Regions from separate parts of the Corynebacterium mayonis genome, predicted to be linked through region 1. Evidence: predicted binding sites of a transcription regulator. Region 1 holds the regulator's gene; the other holds the start of a gene.
What was found. Region 1 encodes LexA, which represses DNA repair genes until DNA is damaged. Its sites were predicted from a motif close to CGAACANNTGTTCG; they were not measured.

Region 1 (9,903 bases):
GACGGCGTTGACTACACCGAACGCATGGCTGTTGTTGAGGACATTTCCCACCCAATGCCCCTCCAGGACGAGCTCGAGGAGGCTTTCGAGACTTTTTCCAAGGGCAACCCGTGGGCCCGCGAGTTTGAGTTGCGCCCGAAATCGGTCGTGCGCGACATGATTGAACACGCGATGACCTTCTCGGATGTCATCGCCACTTACGGGTTGGCACGGTCGGAGGGGGTGATTTTGCGCTACCTCACTGATGCGTGGCGTACCCTGTCGCACTCCGTGCCGGATTCTTACCTCAACGAGGAACTTGAGGACATCATTGTTTGGTTGGGTGAGCTCATCCGCCAAGTGGACTCCTCGCTGATTGACGAGTGGGCGCACATGGCAGACGAGAACTCCCCGATCTCACAAGAAGCCCTCGATCGAGAACTCGCTTTCGGGGTGGAGGACCCAACAGCACTGACAGCGAACCGGCGGGCCTTCCGCGTTATGGTGCGCAACTACTTCTTCCGCATGGTGGAACTGTTCGCGTTCGAAAAGGAGGAAGCTTTGGACACCATGCTCCTCTACTTGGAGCCGGCGGATCGACCGGACTGGCCTGCGGCCATGGACGATTACTTCGACGAATACGATGAGCTAGTCACCGGCCCGGATGCCCGCGGCCCGGAGTTCTTCCGCATTAACGACGAGTCTGGGCGCCTGTGGCAGGTCACCCAGATTTTCAAGGACCCGGAGGGTGAGAACTCCTTCCGCTTGGCGGGTGTGGTCGACCTCGACGCCTCCGACGAAGCGGGCGAGGTGCGTTTGAGTTCTTTAGAGATCGTGCAGCGCTAAGCGCCTTTTTCTCTCGCTTCGGTTCGTCTCGTGTTTGCGTCTACCCCGATAGAATGTTGGGCATCAAAAGTATGTCAGGAGGGAAAGATGTCTCGCGCTGTTGTCATTGGTGCCGGCATGACCGGGTTGTCCACGGCCTGGCACCTGCAGGAGTACGGCTTCGACGTTGAGGTAATAGATCGCGTCGGTGTTGCTGCGGGTTCGTCCTGGGGAAATGCTGGGTGGTTGGCGCCGGGCAAGACTATCCCGCTGGCTAACAAAAGTTTGTGGGCCTATGGTCCGACGGCATTGTTTGACCCCCACGCCGCCTTGCACGTTCCGCTGCGGGTGGATATGAGATTGTGGGGGTTCGTCGCCGAGTTCATGGCGCACGCCACTTCGCGTGCCTGGGATAAGACCATGGCCAGTTTGACTCCCGCCGATCTGGAATCGCTTCACGCCTTCGACGAGTTGATCGACAATGGTGTCAAGGCTGAGACACATCACGCCCCTTTCATCATTGGCTTTGAAAATGATTCTCAGTCGCGGGGCTTTTTGGCCGAAGTTGAGGGCACTATCCGTCACGGACAGGAGATCCCCTTCGAGCGTGTTTCCCTCGATGAGGCACGTGAGCTTGCCCCAATGTTGTCAGATAGTCTCACGACCATCTACAAGATGGGTAAGCAGCGCTACATTGAGCCGGACGCTTTTTGCCAGGCGATCGCCAACGCTGTTGAGTATCGCGGCGGCACGTTCTCCACCGGTGTGGAAGTGGTGCGGATTACCTCGACCCGCAAGCCTGCCGTGGAATTGTCCAGTGGGGAGTCGTTGTCGGCCGATGTGGTGGTGATAGCCACCGGTGCGTGGATGCCGGAGTTGGCCAAACCCTTGGGTGTGACCACCCGAATTCAGGCTGGTCGTGGGTATTCCTTTAGCGTTGAGACTGACAACCCGGCGACCTGCCCAGTGTACCTGCCAAATATTAAGGTGGCCTGCACGCCTTATAACGGTCGCTTCCGGGTTGCCGGAACGATGGAGTTTCTCCATCCGGATGAGTCTTTCCAGCCTCGTCGCGTGGAATCTATCATTCACAACACCAGGCCGCTGTTTCGCGGTGTCGACTGGGGCAGCCGCCGAGATGAGTGGGTTGGTTCTCGTCCCGTTACCCCCGACGGCTTACCGCTGGTCGGGGCGACGAGGGCGCCCAATGTTTTTACCAATGGTGGCCACGGTATGTGGGGGATCGTGCTCGGCCCTGTTTCGGGCAAGCTTTTGGCAAAGCAGATTGCAACTGGAGAAGTCGATCCGATCCTGCGGCCTTTCAACCCGTTGCGTGGTAGGTTCACCAATTTTTGAGGGTACTTGGGGCGGTTGCGGGGTCTCGATTCGCGGTTTTCCGCATCTTCACCTATCGCCGTCAAGTACGGTGATAGGCATGAGCAATAAGGAATATCGGCCGACGCTGGCGCAACTGCGCACGTTCGTCACTATCGCCGAGAACCGCCACTTCGGCACCGCCGCGAACAAGCTGAATATCTCCCAGCCGTCGCTGTCCCAAGCGTTGGTCGCGTTGGAGTCGGGGCTGGGCATCCAGCTCATTGAGCGCTCGACGCGCAAAGTCATAGTCACCCCGGCGGGCGCTGAGCTGCTTCCCTACGCCAAAGCCACTTTGGAGGCAGCGGATGCTTTCGTCGCTCAGTCGCGCGGGGCGGTTGGGGTTCTGGCGGGTCCGCTCAGCATCGGTATCATTCCTACGCTCGCGCCTTATCTCCTGCCGGACTTTTTGCGCTTGTGCCGACAGGAGTTTCCTGATCTGAAGCCGCGTATCGTCGAGGAGCAAACGCCTCGGCTTGTGCAGCAACTGCGCGACGGCCAAATAGACGTTGCGGTTTTGGCTCTTTCATCGCAGACTTTAGGTCTGATGGAGATGCCGCTTTTCGACGAGCCCTTCATCATCGTCACCGACGAAAACAATTCGCTGGCTGGCCGCCGCGACCTCAACCTTAAGGTTCTCGATGAGCTCGATTTGCTTTTGCTTGACGACGGCCACTGCCTCCGCGACCAAATCGTCGATTTGTGCCGCCTTGTCCACACTGCTCCGGAAACTGCTGTGGATTCGGCGACTCGTGCGTCCTCTTTAACCACGATCATGCAGTTGGTGGTGGCGGGTTTCGGCTCCACCCTCGTGCCTATTTCCGCGGTGGCCACCGAGTGTGTGCGCCCCGGCTTGGGCCTTGCCTCGTTCGATTCTTCGGTTGTCGCGCAGCGCACTGTGGGTGTAGTGTCACGCTCTAGTTCTTCGCGGGTTGAGGAATACAACGACCTGGGCGCCCTTGTCACCCGCGCTTATGAATTGGCGGCGGCGAAGGGCCGCGAGATGCTTTCTTGAAGGTTTGCCTGTGCGGGCGAGAAGCTAAGATGGTCGCTCAGTTATGAACGAACATGCTGATTTCCCTTCGTCCTCTGAGCTCTACGGCCGCTTAGACTTGGTTCCGTTATCGGAGGTGCGCCGTTTCCGCCGCCGTTTGAAAAAAGCGCGGGCTGGTGAGGCTTTGCGTGCAATAGCCCGCGATATTGATGAGGCCTGTGCCGCAGTGCAGGCCCGAGCCGCGGCGATTCCGGAGATCACCTACCCGGAGCAGTTGCCGGTTTCTTCGCGCCGTGAGGACATTATGGAGCTTCTGCGCGACAACCAAGTGGTCATCATCGCCGGCGAGACTGGATCGGGCAAAACCACCCAGATCCCGAAAATGCTGCTGGAGATGGGCCGTGGGCGTCGCGGTCTAATTGGACATACTCAACCGCGCCGCTTGGCGGCGCGCACCGTCGCAGAGCGTATCGCTGAGGAGCTTGGACAAGACATCGGAGAGTCCGTAGGCTACGCCATTCGTTTCGATGATCAAGTATCTGCGACTAGCGCGGTCAAGCTCATGACGGACGGTATTTTGCTTGCCGAGATGCAGCGCGACAGGTTCCTTAACGCCTACGACACCATCATTATCGACGAAGCTCACGAGCGCAGCCTCAACATTGATTTTTTGTTGGGCTACCTCAAACGGATCCTGCCTCATCGGCCTGATTTGCAGGTGGTGATCACCTCCGCGACCATCGACCCGGAACGCTTCGCTTTGCACTTTGCCGATTCTGCGGGTACACCAGCGCCGATCATTGAAGTCTCGGGGCGCACCTACCCGGTGGAGATCCGCTACCGCCCCCTGGTGGAAACGGTCGGGGGAAAAGAGGTCGACGTCGACATGATCGACGGTGTGGTTGCCGCGCTGGAGGAGTTGATGCGCGAAGGCTCGGGCGACATTTTGTGCTTCTTCGCCTCGGAGCGCGATATCCGCGACACGATGGAGGCTGTGGAGAAAAAACGGTGGCGCGGCGTCGAGGTCACTCCTTTGTTTGGGCGGTTGTCCAACGCGGAGCAGCACCGCGTTTTCTCGCCGCACTCTGGTCGGCGCATTGTTTTGTCGACCAACATCGCCGAAACTTCGCTGACGGTACCGGGCATTCACTACGTGGTGGATACCGGTTTGGCGCGCATTTCTCGCTACTCCACACGCACGAAGGTTCAACGCCTGCCCATTGAGGAGATCTCCCAGGCGAGCGCGAACCAGCGTTCCGGGCGCTCCGGCCGAGTCGCTGACGGCATAGCCATCCGTTTGTATTCGGAGGAGAACTTTAAGGCCCGGCCGGAGTTCACGGACCCGGAAATTTTGCGCACAAATCTGGCGAGTGTGATTTTGCAAATGATCTCGCTGCGACTTGGCGACATCAACGAGTTTCCTTTTATCCAGCCACCTGAGAATAAGGCGATCCGTGACGGGCTTTTGCTTCTGCATGAGCTCGGCGCGATCACCGACAAGGAACGCGGCGGCGCCCCTGTGCTCACCAGTATCGGGCGCGACCTCGCCCGTATTCCCGTCGACCCGAAGATGGCCCGCATGCTCGTTGAGGCAAACAGATTGGGTGTTCTTGACGACGTCACGGCCATCGTGGCCTTTATGACCATCCAAGATGTCCGTGAGCGCCCCCTTGAGTTTCAGGCCCAAGCAGACCAGGCCCATGCCCGCTTTCGGGACAACACCTCCGATTTCCTTTCCGCTTTAAAGCTGTGGGACTACATTCGTCTCTCCCGCGATGAATTGTCGGGCAACCGCTTCCGCAAGCGTATGAAATCCGAGTTTTTGCATTACATGCGGATCAGGCAGTGGTACGACTTAGTGCGCCAGCTTGGGGACGTCGAAAAGCAACTTGGCTGGTCGCGCGCGGAAAACCTCGCGGGCGAGCGCGATGTCGATGCGATCCACAAGTCCTTATTGACCGGGCTTTTGTCCAACATCGGCGTGCGCGACGGCGAATCCCGCGAATTCCACGGTGCGCGTGGCACACGTTTTCTTGTCTTTCCCGGCTCCTCTCTGGCCAAACGCCCGCCGGCCTTCCTTATGGCGGCCGAACTCGTCGAAACTTCTCGTCTGTGGGCGCGCGATGTCGCCAAAGTCGAGCCGGAATGGGTCGAGCGAGCCGCGAAAGACCTGCTCAAGCACAGCTACTCAGATCCGATCTGGTCGCGCAAACGCTCCGCGGCGATGGTGCACCAGAAGTCTTTGCTCTACGGCGTGCCGATCGTGCGCGACAGGCTCGTTGCCTACCACCGCGTCGATGCGGAAGCCGCCCGCAGCATGTTTATCCGCCACGCGCTGATCGAGGGGGATTGGAACCGTCACCACACCTTCATCGATCACAACGACAACCTCCTCAAAGAGGCCGCGGAAATCGAGGAGAAGCTGCGGCGGCGCGGCCTTGTCGTGGACAAGGACACCCTCTATCAGTTCTACGACTCGAAGCTGCCGGCCACCGTCACTACAGCGAGGCACTTCGATTCCTGGTGGAAAAACAAACGCCAAGAAGATGCAGACTTCCTCAACTTCAATCCCGATTTGCTGGTAGACGATGCCGCGGACGCTTCCGCCGAAGCATTTCCTGCGACGTGGCGCCAGGGCAGCATAGACTACGAGCTGCGCTACAAGTTTGAGCCCGGCGATGCCTTCGACGGTCTGACAGTCGAGGTGCCGGTTCCACTGCTTGCGGGTTTCTCTGACGAAGGCTTTGATTGGCTGGTGCTAGGTCTGCGCGAGGAGTTGGTGACCGAACTGATCCGCACACTGCCGAAAGCTTTAAGACGCTCAGTGGTCCCCGCCCCGGACTTCGCCCAACGCGCGATGCCGAAATTGCTGCCCCGTGAATCTCCCATCGTTAAGCAACTAGCGGAGGTCCTGCGTTTGTTCGGGGCAAGCGGCATCAACGCAAGCGATTTTCGCCCCGAGGCCTTGCCCGCACACCTGCGGGTTACGTATGCGGCGATTGACAAACGGGGCGAAATCGTCGACCACGACAAAAATCTTGCGGAGCTGCGGAAGCGCCAGGCTGGGCAGATTCGTTCCTCAGTGTCGAAGGCATCTCGACGCTCGGAAAAGAAGGCGGCCGCGAAATGGACTGCCGAGACTCTTGGCCCGGTCGCCGAAACCGTCGAGACAACCATCGACGGAAACGTTGTCGACGCCTTCCCGGCGTTGGAGGCAACCGCAGACGGTGTGCGCGTGACGGTCCACCCGACAAAGGCCGCCGCCGAAGCATCCATGGTCACCGCCACGCTAACTCTCCTTCTGCGTGAAATCTCAGTGTCGGCTGCCCACATGACCAAAGGGCTTCCACTGCGGCACAAGGTGGCGGTGGACCATTACCCGCACGGCGGGGCGGAGGGGTTGGTCAACGACGCTCGCGTCGCGGCGGTGCGAGACGCCATGTTCGCCCACGGGGGGCCAGTGCGCGACCCCGAGGAGTTTGCCGCTTTGGTCAAGGCGATTAAGCCGGAGATACCAGGTGCTGTGCGACGCATTGTCGTCGGCATCGCCCCTGGATTAGTTGAGTACGCCAACATTGCCGCGGAACTAAAGAAGTGGGAAGGCCCGGCAATCGAGGACATGCGAACCCAGTTGGCGTTTTTCCTTCCACAGCACGCCATTACGGTTCACGGGCTGGAGCGTTTGCAGCACCTGCCGCGATATGTTGCGGCTATGAAGCAAAGGCTTGAGGATATGAACCGCGACCCGGAAAAAGACGCCGAGCGCCAAGGCGTCATTGATTCAGTCAGAGCGCAACTGGCTGCGAAGCTGAAGCGCTTACCCAAGGGCCGGGAGAAAACATTCGCTTACAAAGATATTGTGTGGCGAATTGAAGAATTGCGAGTGAGCCTTTTCGCGCAACGGCTCGGAACCGCGAAGCCGGTGAGTCAACGGCGCATTGAGAAGATGATTGACAAGCTTTCCTGATTCTTCGGCTGCCATCTAGAAATCTTCGCGGTCGCGCCGACGCATCAGGCGGATCTCGGATTCGAAATCATCGGCAGATTCAAAGGACTTATAGACGGAAGCGAAGCGTAAATAAGCCACCTCGTCTAAGGCGCGCAAAGGCTCCAAGACCGCAAGACCAACATCGTTAGCGTTGACTTGGGAGCTGCCGTGACTGCGAACCGTCTCCTCCACTTGTTGAGCCAAGCGTTTGAGCGCGTCATCGGATACATCGCGGCCTTGGCAGGCGCGGCGTACACCGACGATGAGTTTGTCGCGGTCGAAGGGCTCGCTCACACCATTTCGCTTAACCACGGTCAAAATCGCCTTTTCCACCGTGGTGAACCGTCCGCCACATTCTGTGCATTCACGGCGGCGACGGATGGCGGACCCTGCATCAATGACACGGGAGTCCATCACCCGCGATTGTTGGTGTTGGCAAAACGGGCAGTACATTGTGGCTCCCTCTCCGATACTTCGTGGGTTGTCTCCCCTTGTGCCTGAACAGCGGAAAGTTTACCTGTATTCCACTGCCTCGCCCCCTGTCAGCATCACAGGTGCGCCGACTGGACTTCGCGTGTGGTGTCGACGGAAGGCGTGGAACCGGCGTCTGCGGAAAAGGCTCCGCCGATGGTGGAGCCGACGATAAGTGCGGCTCCGAGTAGCGCCCCCAGGACAACGGAACCTCGAATATTGTCCTGTGCGTCTGCCCGTTCGATGGTCTTGTTAGGTATGGTCCTCGGGACTGCTACCGTACGATTGGTTGTTCGAGGCGGCGAGACGAGAGTTCGCACACTAGCCCGTTGCCGATCTGCCATAATCCGCGTAGATACGTCCCAAACCTGTACGTGGGCCGGTGTCGCAGTTGTCGGGCTGTTAATCATACTGGCTGGTCGAGGCTGACGAATGACTGTAGACATGGTTCCTCCTTCATCTTCTACGGCGAGTGTAGAACGCCGACCCGACAACATCGCCACTTCTTCGCGCGAATGTTCGAGTCTCGCTGCTATGTTCGAGTTATACCAGCCCCCACACAAGTTGTCTAGCTTTCGCACAATTGCCTCGAACATGTTTGCCAGATCTGCTATTTTTGTACTACGCGTTGTGCGGCTGATGAACTTGGCTGCACCAGGCAGGCCCCGAAGATTCAGCAAAAGAGGACTTAGAACCATGGCTCGTAAAAAAATTGACGCCGCAGCGCTCGATATGAGCGTTTTATCCGACCGCCAGCGCCGCATCCTGGAGGTAATCAGGGACGCAGTTGTTCTCCGCGGGTACCCGCCCAGCATCCGCGAAATTGGCGACGCAGCCGGTTTACAATCCACCTCCTCGGTTGCCTACCAACTCAAAGAGTTGGAGAAGAAGGGCTTTTTGCGGCGCGACCCGAACAAGCCCCGTGCCGTGGATTTGCGCCACCTCCCCGGTTCGCCGAAAACCGTCAAGGACACTGCAACCGACGACGCTTTCGAGGGGGCTTCGCCGACACGCTTTATCCCCGTAGTTGGGCAGATCGCCGCGGGCTCACCAATTCTGGCCGAGGAAAACGTCGAAAACTACCTGCCCCTACCGGGCGACTTGCTCGGCGATGGAGAACTGTTCATTCTTCAGGTCGTGGGCGAATCGATGCGAGATGCTGGGATCCTCGACGGAGACTGGGTCGTCGTTCGTTCCCAGCCCGTCGCCGAAGAAGGCGAGTTTGTCGCCGCACTTTTAGATGGAGAGGCAACCGTCAAGGAGTTCCACCGCGATTCCTCCGGCGTGTGGCTTCTGCCGCACAATGAAGCGTTCTCCCCCATTAAAGGCGACAATGCGACGATCATGGGGCGCATCATTTCCGTTTTCCGCACACTTTGACACCTCCTGGTCGAAGCTGCCCGCTTCGTCCCCCGCGCGGGGGTGAATCGAGGCCCGCAGTGGCGCAAAATGGTCACGTTTGCCCCGGCTTTGGAACAATATCTGCAGGTGTGAAATGGCCGCACAAGGTCGGCCGTGGCGGGTGGAGGTAGGAATGTACGCCGACGAACGACGACGACAAATCGCGTCACTGACCGCAGTGGAGGGTCGGGTCAACGTAACTGACCTTGCCGAACGCTTCAGTGTCACCGCCGAAACCATCCGCCGGGACCTTGCCACCCTCAGCGAGGCTGGCGTCATCCACCGCGTCCACGGCGGAGCCGTTGCCAGCCAGGCTTTTCTCACCACTGAAGTGCCGCTCGACGCCCGCTACCGCTCAGCCTCCGGCGCGAAATCCGCCATCGCCAAAGCCGCCTTAGACTTTCTGCCGCGAACTCCCGGCGCACGGATCTTTCTCGACTCAGGCACCACCTTGAGCACCCTCGCCTCTTTGATCGTCGACCACCCGGGCATTGACGCGCACCCAATCGTGACCAATTCCCTGCCGGTGGCACTTGAGCTTGCCGCTGAGGGATTGTCAAACGTCCAACTCCTCGGTGGCAACGTCCGGGCGCTGTCCCAGGCCGTCGTCGGCGACACGGCGTTGCGCAGCCTCGCCCTGATGTCAGCCGAAGTCGCCTTCATCGGCACAAATGCCTTAACCATCGACCACGGTTTGTCCACGGCTCACGCGCAGGAAGCTGCGGTTAAAGCAGCGATGGTAACTAACGCCGAACGGATTGTGGTTTTGTGCGATTCCTCAAAGCTGGGCAACGATTACCTAGTCAGCTTTGGCACCCTTGACGACATCGACGTCCTTATCACCGACACGGACGCGCCTGCCTCCATCGTG
Region 2 (9,903 bases), 960 kb from region 1:
GAGAAGCATCTGCGCCGCGCGGGCCTGGATTACCACGACCTCGCGCACGTGAGCGTTCACCCTGACATCGATGCTTGCTTCGCGGCCTTGGCCAACTCGCGTATTTTCGCCTTTACTACTCAAGCCACCAGACATTTCCATACTGTGGAGTACCGCGACGGCGATGCTTTGCTCTTTGGCACCGAACCGACCGGTTTGCCGCGTGAGCACTCTCACCACCCGCGGGTAAAAGACCAGGTACGGATCCCCATGCTGCCGGGCAGGCGGTCGATGAACCTGTCGAATAGCGCCGCCGTGGCGTGCTATGAGGCGTGGCGCCAGCTTCAGTTCGTCGGCGGCATCTAAGCAAAGCGTTTGTCCCACCGCGCTTGATACAGCGTCGGCAAGATGTTGAGCTGCCAGAGGCGCCGGGCGATATCGGTATCGCCCATCACCGCGGCGAAGGCCTCCCCCATTGTCAGGCCGTGGTCTGGTTCGTTGAGCGCCACGATGTCGTCGCCGGGGCGGATCACGCCAGGTTTGACGACCCTCAGGTAACAGCCGCAGTCGCCGCTGGCTGTGAAACGCCTAATCCAGTTCGGCTCGCCCATCCAGCCCGCGAAGGTGGCGCATGGCGAGCGCGGCACGCTAACTTCCAACTGCGTTTCGCCGATGCGGAAACGTTGGTTGATGATCACGCGTGTCCAGTCGATGCCGGAGGTGGTGAGGTTGTCGCCGAACAGGCCGTTGTCCAGCGTGCGCGAGAGTTCTCGTTCCCACCAGTCGTAGCGTTCTCGGCTGAAGGCGTAGACGGCTTTGTGCTGGCCACCATGGTGCTCGGTGTCGCCGATGATGTCCCCTCGGACGCCGGAGCCGTCGCCGTAGTCGGGCCCGGGGATCTCCACGAGGATCTCAGGCGCTGGCTGTTTATCGATTCCGCTGACGCGGTTGCGTCCGCCTGGGTCATTGTGCGGGCGCGCGATATTTGTACTAATCACTGCTGCCATAGGCCAACTCTAGCTGGGGCAGATCTCGGGTACGCAGCTTTTCGACGAGCTGCCACGCCTGCCCCTCATCCAAATCTTTCGCCACCACGCGCACCGGCCCTGGCACTAAGTCGCAGCGCACATGGGCGAGGCCCAGGCGGCGCTGCAGCGTTCCCTGTTTGAAAGTTAGTTCTTGGATGTGCGGCACTTTGGCCATGCAGATTCGGCGTGAGGCGCGCCCCAGGGTGACCACGACCATGCCGCTGGTGATGGTGACCGACTGTTGCCGCCAGTCCAGCGGGGAGACGCAGCGTGCGCGCCGCGGCGAAGATATTTCGGGGCGAAAGCTTTTCATCTGCGCGGCGGAAAAGGGCGTCACGTTGGCCAGGATCTCGAGGGCTTGGTCGAAGGAGCCGACCGGCAGCAGCGCTGAGGTTCCGGTGCGGGTGTTGCGTTCGCTGCCGTAGCCTGCGACGGTGATTGATACTCGCCACCAGCCGAAGATGCGCCACAAAACCGGTTGTGTCATTTTCACGGCGTGGATGCGCTCGAGAAGAACGGTTTGGCGGCGCCGGTTGGCCAGGCCGTAGGTCAGGTTCAGCGACGAAGGTGTGGACGTGTCCAGGTTGGCGGTGAAACGCCAGGATTGGTCGATTGTTTTCCAGATATCCGGCACAAGGCCCACCAGCACCGGAATAACTGCTGCGGCGCCCAGCCCTGTCCACAGGGGGATGCACGCCCAGGCGAGCGCGAAAACAGTGGTCAGGCGCAATGCGGTGGCGGCAAGGGAGCGCATGGTTGGGATGGGGGCGACAAGATCTTTGTTGATCGTGTCATCACGGGTGCTCACACGCAGGATCTCGGCGCGCACCTGTTCGGCTTCGGCGCGGGGCAGGTAGGCGATCTCGATGGCGGAGTTTGCTGCGCCCGCAGCCTCTAGGCGCACGGCGGCCAGGCCGCATAGGCGCGGGACGAAAGGTTCGACAAGGTCGACGGCTTGGATCCGGTCGTAGCGTGCGCTGCGCACCTGGGTGGTGAAAAGGCCACGGTGTAGTTCGATCTGTTCCTCGTCGAGGCGAAAGCCTGTGCGCGCCCACCACAACTGCGAGACTGCGAAGATCACGATCACGCTCGCGGCTATTGCCCCCACGGCGATGAGGCCTGTGCGGGCGTCGACGTGGCCTTTCTCGGCGAGCTCGATAAGCGGTTTGGTGGAGTTGAACACCACAACTGCCGCGATGGCTAGCAGGGTGGTCCACACTCGCAGCAGGGGTGAGAGCCGGTGGACACGGCGTAGCTTCACGTCTATCTCTCCCTTATATCCCGCTCATCCGTTCGCGGGCTTTGGCAGCGAGGCGCTCGCGCAGTGCATCTGCTTCATCTGCTGGCACGCCTGGCAGCCGGGAGTTCGATGTGCTGGAGGCGGTGTTGATGATCAGGTTCTTCAGTCCCAGGGCGCGCCCGACCGGCCCGGAGGTCACATCGACGAACTGGATGCGCCCGTACGGGATGAGCGTGAGGGTGTGCCACATTTTTCCCCGGCTCAATACGATTTCGTTGTCGGTTTCAAGCCAGCCCAGGTTGCGCACCTGGAATGGGATCAAGATGAGTTGGAAGATGAGGAAGGTGCCGGCTAGCGCCAGTGCAATCCACCACCAGGCGCCCCACGTGGCGACTGCCCAGCCGGCCAACCCGAGCAGGATCGCCCCGATGATTAAGGTGCGCACCAGGTAGGGCACCATCAGCTTTGTCGACACGGGGGTCAATTCCATGGGCGCCATCTTATCTAGCGGAAGTCCCGCGACCCGCGTGAGAGCCACTCCCCCAGCGCTAGCGGCTCGAACTTGTCCGCCACAACGTTGACTGCACCGTTGGCGTTTTGCACCACCCCGCGCACGATGAGTGCTTTCGCGGTGCGTGCCAGCACATGGTGGCGCTTGAACAGCCCTGGGGAGACCACCACGTTGATCAACCCGGTTTCGTCCTCCATGCCGAAAAAGGTCACGCCGCTGGCGGTTTGCGGCCGTTGCCGGTGTGTGACTACCCCCGCCACCCGCACGCGCGAGCCGTCTTCGACGTGGGCTAGGTCGGTGGCGGTGAAAAGGCCGTCGGCAAGCAATGCCTGCCGCAGAAGCTCAAGCGGCTGTTTGTCGTGCGTCACGCCTGTCGACGCCACATCCGCCGCCATCAACTCGAAAGCGTTCATGCCTGGAAGTGGGGGCGCCTGGACCGCTGAGATGCCCGGCAGCATGCCGGCGCGCTCGGTCGCGGCGATGCCCGCCTGCCACTGCGCTTGGCGGCGATCCACTCCGAAACAGTCCAGCGCCCCCGCCTTGGCCAGCGCGGCAACTTGGTCGACGCTCACGTCTGCGCGGCGCGCCAGGTCCGGGATGCCGTCGAAAGGCTGCGCTCGCTCGATGCGCTCGGCCGCCTTGGTGCCGAGGCCTTTGACCAGGTTCAACCCGAGGCGGATCGTGGTGTTGTCGACGCACAGCGCCTCTCCCCCGGACGTGTTGACGTTGATGGGTTCGACGACCACCCCGTGGCGGCGTGCGTCCTGGATCAAAGACTGCGGGGAGTAAAACCCCATCGGTTGGGCACGCAGAAGTCCAACGCAGAACTGGGCTGGGTAGTAGCGCTTAAACCAGGCAGAGAAGTACACCAGGGAAGCGAAGGACTGTGAGTGCGATTCGGGGAAACCGTAGGCGGCAAACGCCACGATCTTGCTCCACAGCTTCTCCGCGGTGGCCTTATCGATCTGATTGTTTAGCCAACAGCCGGCAAAGAAGCGGGCTTTGAGCGCCGCCATCTTCTCCGGGGAGCGCTTCGCGCCCATCGCACGGCGCAGCGCGTCGGCTTCCCGGCCGGAAAAACCTGCCGCGTCGATGGCGATCTGCATCAATTGCTCCTGGAACAGGGGGATGCCAAGCGTTTTGCCTAGCGCTTTTTCCAACACCGGGTGGTCGTAGACCACGGCTTCCGTGCCGTCGCGGCGGCGCAGGTAGGGGTGGACGGAGCCGCCCTGGATGGGTCCGGGTCGGATCAGGGCTACCTCCACGACCAGGTCGAAAAAGCAGCGTGGTTTCAACCTGGGCAAGGTGGAGAGCTGAGCGCGCGATTCGACCTGGAACACGCCCACCGCGTCGGCACGGCAGAGCATGTCGTAGACCTCGCTGTCGGCGAGGTCTAACTCCCACAGGTTGACGGTGCGCCCGGTGGTGTCGCGCACGAGGTCGATCATGTGGTGCAAGGCTTCCAGCATGCCCAGGCCCAGCAGGTCGAACTTGACTAGGCCCGCTGAGGCGCAGTCGTCTTTGTCCCACTGCACCACCGAGCGGTTTTCCATGCGCGCCCATTCCACGGGCACGACGTCGGCGATCGGCCGGTCGCAGATCACCATGCCGCCGGAATGGATGCCTAAGTGGCGCGGCTGGCCTTTGAATTGTGCGGCGAGCTTTTCGACGACCTCCGGTGGGTTTTCGATCCCCTTCGACCACGCATCGGCGGCGCCTAGGGCGTAGCCGAGCGCGCGGGCAGCGTCGCGGATCGCGCCTTTGGTGCGGTATGTGATCACGTTGGCCACCTGAGCGGCGTTGTCGCGCCCATAGGTGGAATAGACGTACTGGATGACTTCCTCGCGCCGGCCAGACTCGATGTCTAAGTCGATGTCGGGTGGGCCATCGCGATCAGGTGATAAGAAACGCTCGAACAGCAGGCCCGCGGAGATCGGTTCGGCGTTGGTGATGCCGATGGAAAAGCACACCGCCGAGTTTGCTGCTGAGCCGCGCCCTTGGCACAGGATGTTTTCGCGGCGGCAGAAGTCCACTAGGTCGTGGACGATAAGGAAGTAGCCGGGAAACCCCAACCGCTCGATTACTCCTAGTTCATGCTCGATCTGTGCGAGCGCTCGTTGCCGGATTTGCTCCGGGCGGGTGGCGTAGCGCACGGCAGCCGCAGAGCGGGCCATCTCACGTAGCCAGCTCATCTCGTCGTGGCCCTCGGGGGTGGGAAAGCGCGGCAGTTCGGGCGCGACCAGGTTCAGGGTAAAGGCGCATTGGCGGGCCAATTCGACCGCTGCCTCGATTTTGTCTTCACTTCCCGGACACAACTGTAGGATTTGCTCGCCGGAGCGCAGCCAGTTCGCCCCCATCGGGTGCAGCTCGCCGTGGGCTGTGCCCAACGCTTCACGACGCCCCAGGGACCGCTTCGCTGCCGCTAGTCGTGCTTCGTGGCGGGTTGCTGCTGCGGGCACCGCGGAGATGATCGCGGGTAGATGCGGATACTCGTCCAGGAGGACATGGTGGTCGGCGTCTGCTGGGGTCATGGAAACCTCGTATTTTCTGACCACCCGGTCCGCCCCGAAAAGATCGACCAGGTGAGCGATTTCACCTGCCCACTCCCAGCCGGCCAGGACGGTGCAGGTGCCGCCGAGTTCCTTGGCGACAAGCGCAAGCGGGGGGTAGGACACCTGCCCTTTTTCCCGCGTGGCCATGTGTGCACGGGCCATGAGCCGCGACAGGCGCCGGTAGCCCTCCGGGCCACGCGCCAGCAACGCTAGGGTGCGTTGCTCCAGGCTTAGCTCGGCGCCGAAGACTGTGTCGATGCCTGCTTCCGCAGCAGCCTCGGCGAACTTGACTGCGCCGTAGAAACCGTCTTTATCCAGCAGTGCAAGTGCACCGATGCCGAGTTGTGCGGCGCGGGCCACGAGGTCTTGTGGGTCGCTGGCACCGTCGAGGAAACTGTAGGAGGACACCGCGTGCAGTTCGGCGAAAGGCGTGCTGGGCGCCGGCGGGGTATCGGGGATGTCGCCGGGCGGGCGTGTGTGGTTCACAGGGATGGGCTCGGGTCCTGGTCGGCCGGAAAGGATCCGCTCCAACCGGGACCAGCTCAACGCCTCCCCGCCGTGAAATCTCATGGGGCAAGGATAGCGTATTTCGAACATATATTCCACTATCTTTTGGGCACCTGACTTGCGCGAGGAATCCACCGCCCTAACCCACTGCCTTTGCCTAAATCGCGCTTATCTTCGACCGTCTTGGGAAGTTGACCGCCTACCGCACACGCAGAGCCCACTTAAAGGCCAAGGGCGCCACCGGGCGGGCACCCTTGGTCTTTGTTCCGTTCTTTTCGCGGTACCTGCAGCGCTCATCTCCTCCTTGGGGTGCGTCTGAGCCTGTTTGCCACCTCAGCGGTTGCGGTGTGCAGTTTCCCTGCGGGCGTGGAGCTTGGTTGGCCTTCTCTCGCGCTGGACAGAAAAGGCCGGGCGGAAAGTAACTGGTAGGCGGCATCTGCAAAGACCAGAACAGACCGTGCGGTAACTTCCACCAGCGGAAAATAGACTAAGCGGTACATAGGGTGATAGATTCATCCCCATCATCCTTTCGACGACATATCTGAGGAGAACTCAATGTCCATCAACCGCACCCTCGCTACCGCAGCAGTAGCCGTTTTCGCCGCCGGCGCACTAGCCGCCTGCTCCAGTTCTGACACCGCCGCCGAAGACGGCCAGGACAACGTGATCAAGATTGGCACCACCGACGCCGACCAGCAGGCCTGGTCCGTTTTTTCTGACTTGGCCGAGGAACAGGGAATTGAGCTCGACATCGTTTCCTTCTCCGACTACAACCCGGTCAACGAGGCGCTTGCCCAGGGTGAGCTGGACGTGAACAAGTTCCAGCACATCAAGTACCTGTCCGCGTACAACAAAGCCTCCGGCAAGGACCTGAAGATCGTCGGCTCCACCGAAATCGTGCCCTTGGCCCTGTTCTGGAAGGACCACTCCTCCCTTGACGGTATTGAGGGCGAAAAGGTCGCCATCCCGAACGACCCGTCCAACCAGGGCCGTGCCATCAACGTGCTGGTTCAGGCCGGCTTGCTCAGCCTCAAAGACGGCGTCGCCGATCCGTTGACCCCGACTCCGGCTGACATCGACCAGGCTGCCTCTCAGGTTGAGGTCACGCCTGTCGACGCCTCCCAGACCCCCTCCGCTTATAACGAGGGCCGCCCGGCGATTATCAACAACACCTGGCTGGACCGCTCCGGCATCGAGCCCTCGCTGGCCGTGTTCAAAGACGACCCGAACTCCCCGGAGGCCGAGCCTTACATCAACGTCTTCGCCGCCAAGTCTGACCGTGTCGACGATGAAACGCTCAACAAGCTCGTCGAGATCTGGCACGACCCGAAGGTCACCGAGGCCGTCGCCCAGGATTCCAAAGGTACCTCCGTGCCGGTCAAGCGAGACAAAGCTGAGCTCAACGAGATCTTAAACAAGCTGCAGAGCAACTAACCTTCTACCGTCCCGTCAATCCCTTCCACTTTCCCAAGGACTTCACATCATGCGCACCATCCGCCTCGCCGCTGCCGTCGGCGCCCTCACCATTGCCGCAACTAGCCTGGTTGCCTGCTCCAACGACTCCTCCTCTGCCGCCAACGGCGACACCGTGACGGTGCACATTGGCACCACCGACGCCGATCAGGAGGCGTGGGTTGCTTTCGCGGAGCAAGCCAAGGAACGTGGCATCACGCTCGACATTGAGAATTTCTCCGAGTACCCGCCGGTTAATCCGGCGCTGGCGGAGAACCAGATTGAGATTTCCAAGTTCCAGACCATCAACTACCAGGCGCAGTACAACGCCAGCTCCGGCAACGACCTGCGCATCATCGGCTCCGGCGAGATCAACATCCTCGGCCTGTACTGGAAGGATCACACCTCCCTCGACGGTATCGAGGGCGAGGAAGTCGCCATTCCGAACGATCCGTCGAACCAGGGCCGCGCTATCAACGTGTTGGTTCAGGCCGACCTCGTCACTTTGCGCGAGGGTGCGCCGAAGCTCACCCCCACCCCGAACGACATCGACCAGGCCGCTTCGAAGGTTAAGGTCGTCGCTGTGGATGCCTCCCAGACGCCCTCGGCTTACAACGAGGGCCGCCCGGCGGTGATCAATAACAACTGGCTCGGCCGCGCAGGCATCGATCCGGCTTCCTCTGTTGCCGCCGACGATCCGAGCTCCGAGCTCGCTGAGCCCTACATCAATGTGTTTTCGGTACGCGCTGAGGATGTCGACAACGACACCTACGCCAAGCTTGTCGACGCCTGGCAGTCCGATGCCGTCACCGAAGCTTTAAACAGGGACTCCGGCGGCACCGCCGTCCAGGTCAAGCGTTCCAAGGAGGAACTCAACGACATTCTGGATAAGCTCGTGGAGGAATACAAGTAGTGGTTCGTGCAGGCACCCGGGTTGAATTCCGGGACGTTTCCAAGGTCTTTTCCACCGGCGGCCGTGAAGTTGCGGCAGTCGACGGAGTTACTCTCACCGTCGAGCCAGGAGAAATCCTCGGCGTCATCGGATACTCGGGCGCCGGCAAATCGACGCTCGTTAGGCTCATCAACGGCCTCGACATGCCCACCGGCGGCCAGTTGCTTCTCGACGGCACCGATATCGTCGGCATGAGCGAGAAGAAGCTGCGCTCCATCCGCCGCAACGTCGGCATGATTTTCCAGCAGTTCAACCTTTTGTCGTCGCGCACCGCAGCCGGCAACATCGCCTACCCGCTGGAATTGGCGGGCATGAGCAAAGCGCAGCGCCACACCCGCGTCGCGGAGCTGCTCGACTTCGTGGGCTTAAGCGAGCGCGGCAAAAGCTATCCGGAGCAGCTCTCCGGCGGGCAGAAGCAGCGCGTGGGCATCGCTCGCGCGCTGGCCACCAACCCTTCGCTGTTGCTTGCCGACGAAGCCACCTCCGCCCTCGACCCGGAAACCACCCAGGAAGTTCTGGAGGTTTTGCGGCGGGCAAACCAGGAACTTGGCGTAACCATCGTGGTCATCACCCATGAAATGGAAGTGATTCGCTCGATTGCCGATAAGGTCGCCGTGATGGAGGCAGGAAAGGTCGTCGAGTACGGCTCCACCTACGAGGTGTTTTCCAACCCACGCCAGCACGTGACGCAGCGATTTGTGGCCACCAGCTTGCGCAACACTCCGGACGCGGTGGAAATTGCGGAGCTACGTGTCCACCCGGGCCGCCTGTTTACCGTCGATTTAACTGAGGACTCCGGCTTTTTCGGCGCAACTTCCCGGCTGCGTGAAAAGGGCGTGAGCGTCCACCCAGTGCACGCAGGCATCACCACGCTGCAGGACCGCTCCTTCGGCAAAATGACCGTGCGTCTCAACGGCGACGACGACGCCATCAATGAGTTCCTCCGCGACTTGCAAAAGACCACCGAGATTGAGGAGATCACGCGATGAACGAAACAATCCTCACTCAAGCAAACTGGGAGCGTCTGGGGCCGACCTTCCTGGAAGCCATCGGCGATACCTTGATGATGGTGGGCATCACCATGATTGTGGGTGGCTTCTTCGGGTTGGTGTTGGGCGTGCTGCTCTACACCACCCGCCCGAGCGGCATTTTGAAAAGCGCGCCGTTGTACTGGACCATCAATGTTTTGGTGAACTTCTTTCGGCCAATCCCGTTCATCATCATGATTGCGATGCTCTACCCCGTCACCCTGCAAGTGGTGGGCACCACCATTGGCCGAGAGGCCGCCACCTTCGTCATGTGTGTAGCCGCAACTTTCACGGTTGCCCGCATCGTCGAACAAAACCTGGTCGCCATTGACCCAGGTGTCATTGAGGCGGCCCGCTCCATGGGTGCAGGACCGTGGCGCATCATCCGCACGGTGATCCTGCCAGAGGCACTTGGTCCTTTGATTTTGGGCTACACTTTCATCTTCATCGCTGTGATCGACATGTCGGCGATGGCTGGCTACATCGGCGGCGGCGGTATCGGTGACTTCGCCATCGTCTACGGCTACCGGCAATTCCAACCGTCGGTGACCTTCGCCGCAGTGATCGTCATTGTGGTAATCGTCCAGCTCGCCCAGTTTCTGGGCAACTGGCTGTCGAAGAAGGTCATGCGCCGCTAATCACACAGTCAGCCAC

Region 2: the regulator LexA is predicted to act here: its motif matches at 5,901-5,914, upstream of VLL26_RS10890 (error-prone DNA polymerase).

The regions. Positions count from the first base shown of each region.
Region 1 is NZ_CP141643.1:913,550-923,452, forward strand. It holds gene VLL26_RS04340 (DEAD/DEAH box helicase) at 1-825, shown strand, start outside; gene VLL26_RS04345 (NAD(P)/FAD-dependent oxidoreductase) at 913-2,160, shown strand; gene VLL26_RS04350 (LysR substrate-binding domain-containing protein) at 2,240-3,193, shown strand; gene hrpA (ATP-dependent RNA helicase HrpA) at 3,237-7,139, shown strand; gene nrdR (transcriptional regulator NrdR) at 7,155-7,613, opposite strand; gene VLL26_RS04365 (hypothetical protein) at 7,709-8,077, opposite strand; gene lexA (transcriptional repressor LexA) at 8,328-9,011, shown strand; gene VLL26_RS04375 (DeoR/GlpR family DNA-binding transcription regulator) at 9,166-9,903, shown strand, end outside.
Region 2 is NZ_CP141643.1:2,300,349-2,310,251, reverse strand. It holds gene VLL26_RS10910 (tRNA (cytidine(34)-2'-O)-methyltransferase) at 1-345, shown strand, start outside; gene VLL26_RS10905 (MOSC domain-containing protein) at 342-986, opposite strand; gene VLL26_RS10900 (PH domain-containing protein) at 970-2,268, opposite strand; gene VLL26_RS10895 (PH domain-containing protein) at 2,282-2,731, opposite strand; gene VLL26_RS10890 (error-prone DNA polymerase) at 2,752-5,880, opposite strand; gene VLL26_RS10885 (MetQ/NlpA family ABC transporter substrate-binding protein) at 6,373-7,251, shown strand; gene VLL26_RS10880 (MetQ/NlpA family ABC transporter substrate-binding protein) at 7,301-8,182, shown strand; gene VLL26_RS10875 (methionine ABC transporter ATP-binding protein) at 8,182-9,210, shown strand; gene VLL26_RS10870 (methionine ABC transporter permease) at 9,207-9,887, shown strand; gene VLL26_RS10865 (sucrase ferredoxin) at 9,874-9,903, opposite strand, start outside.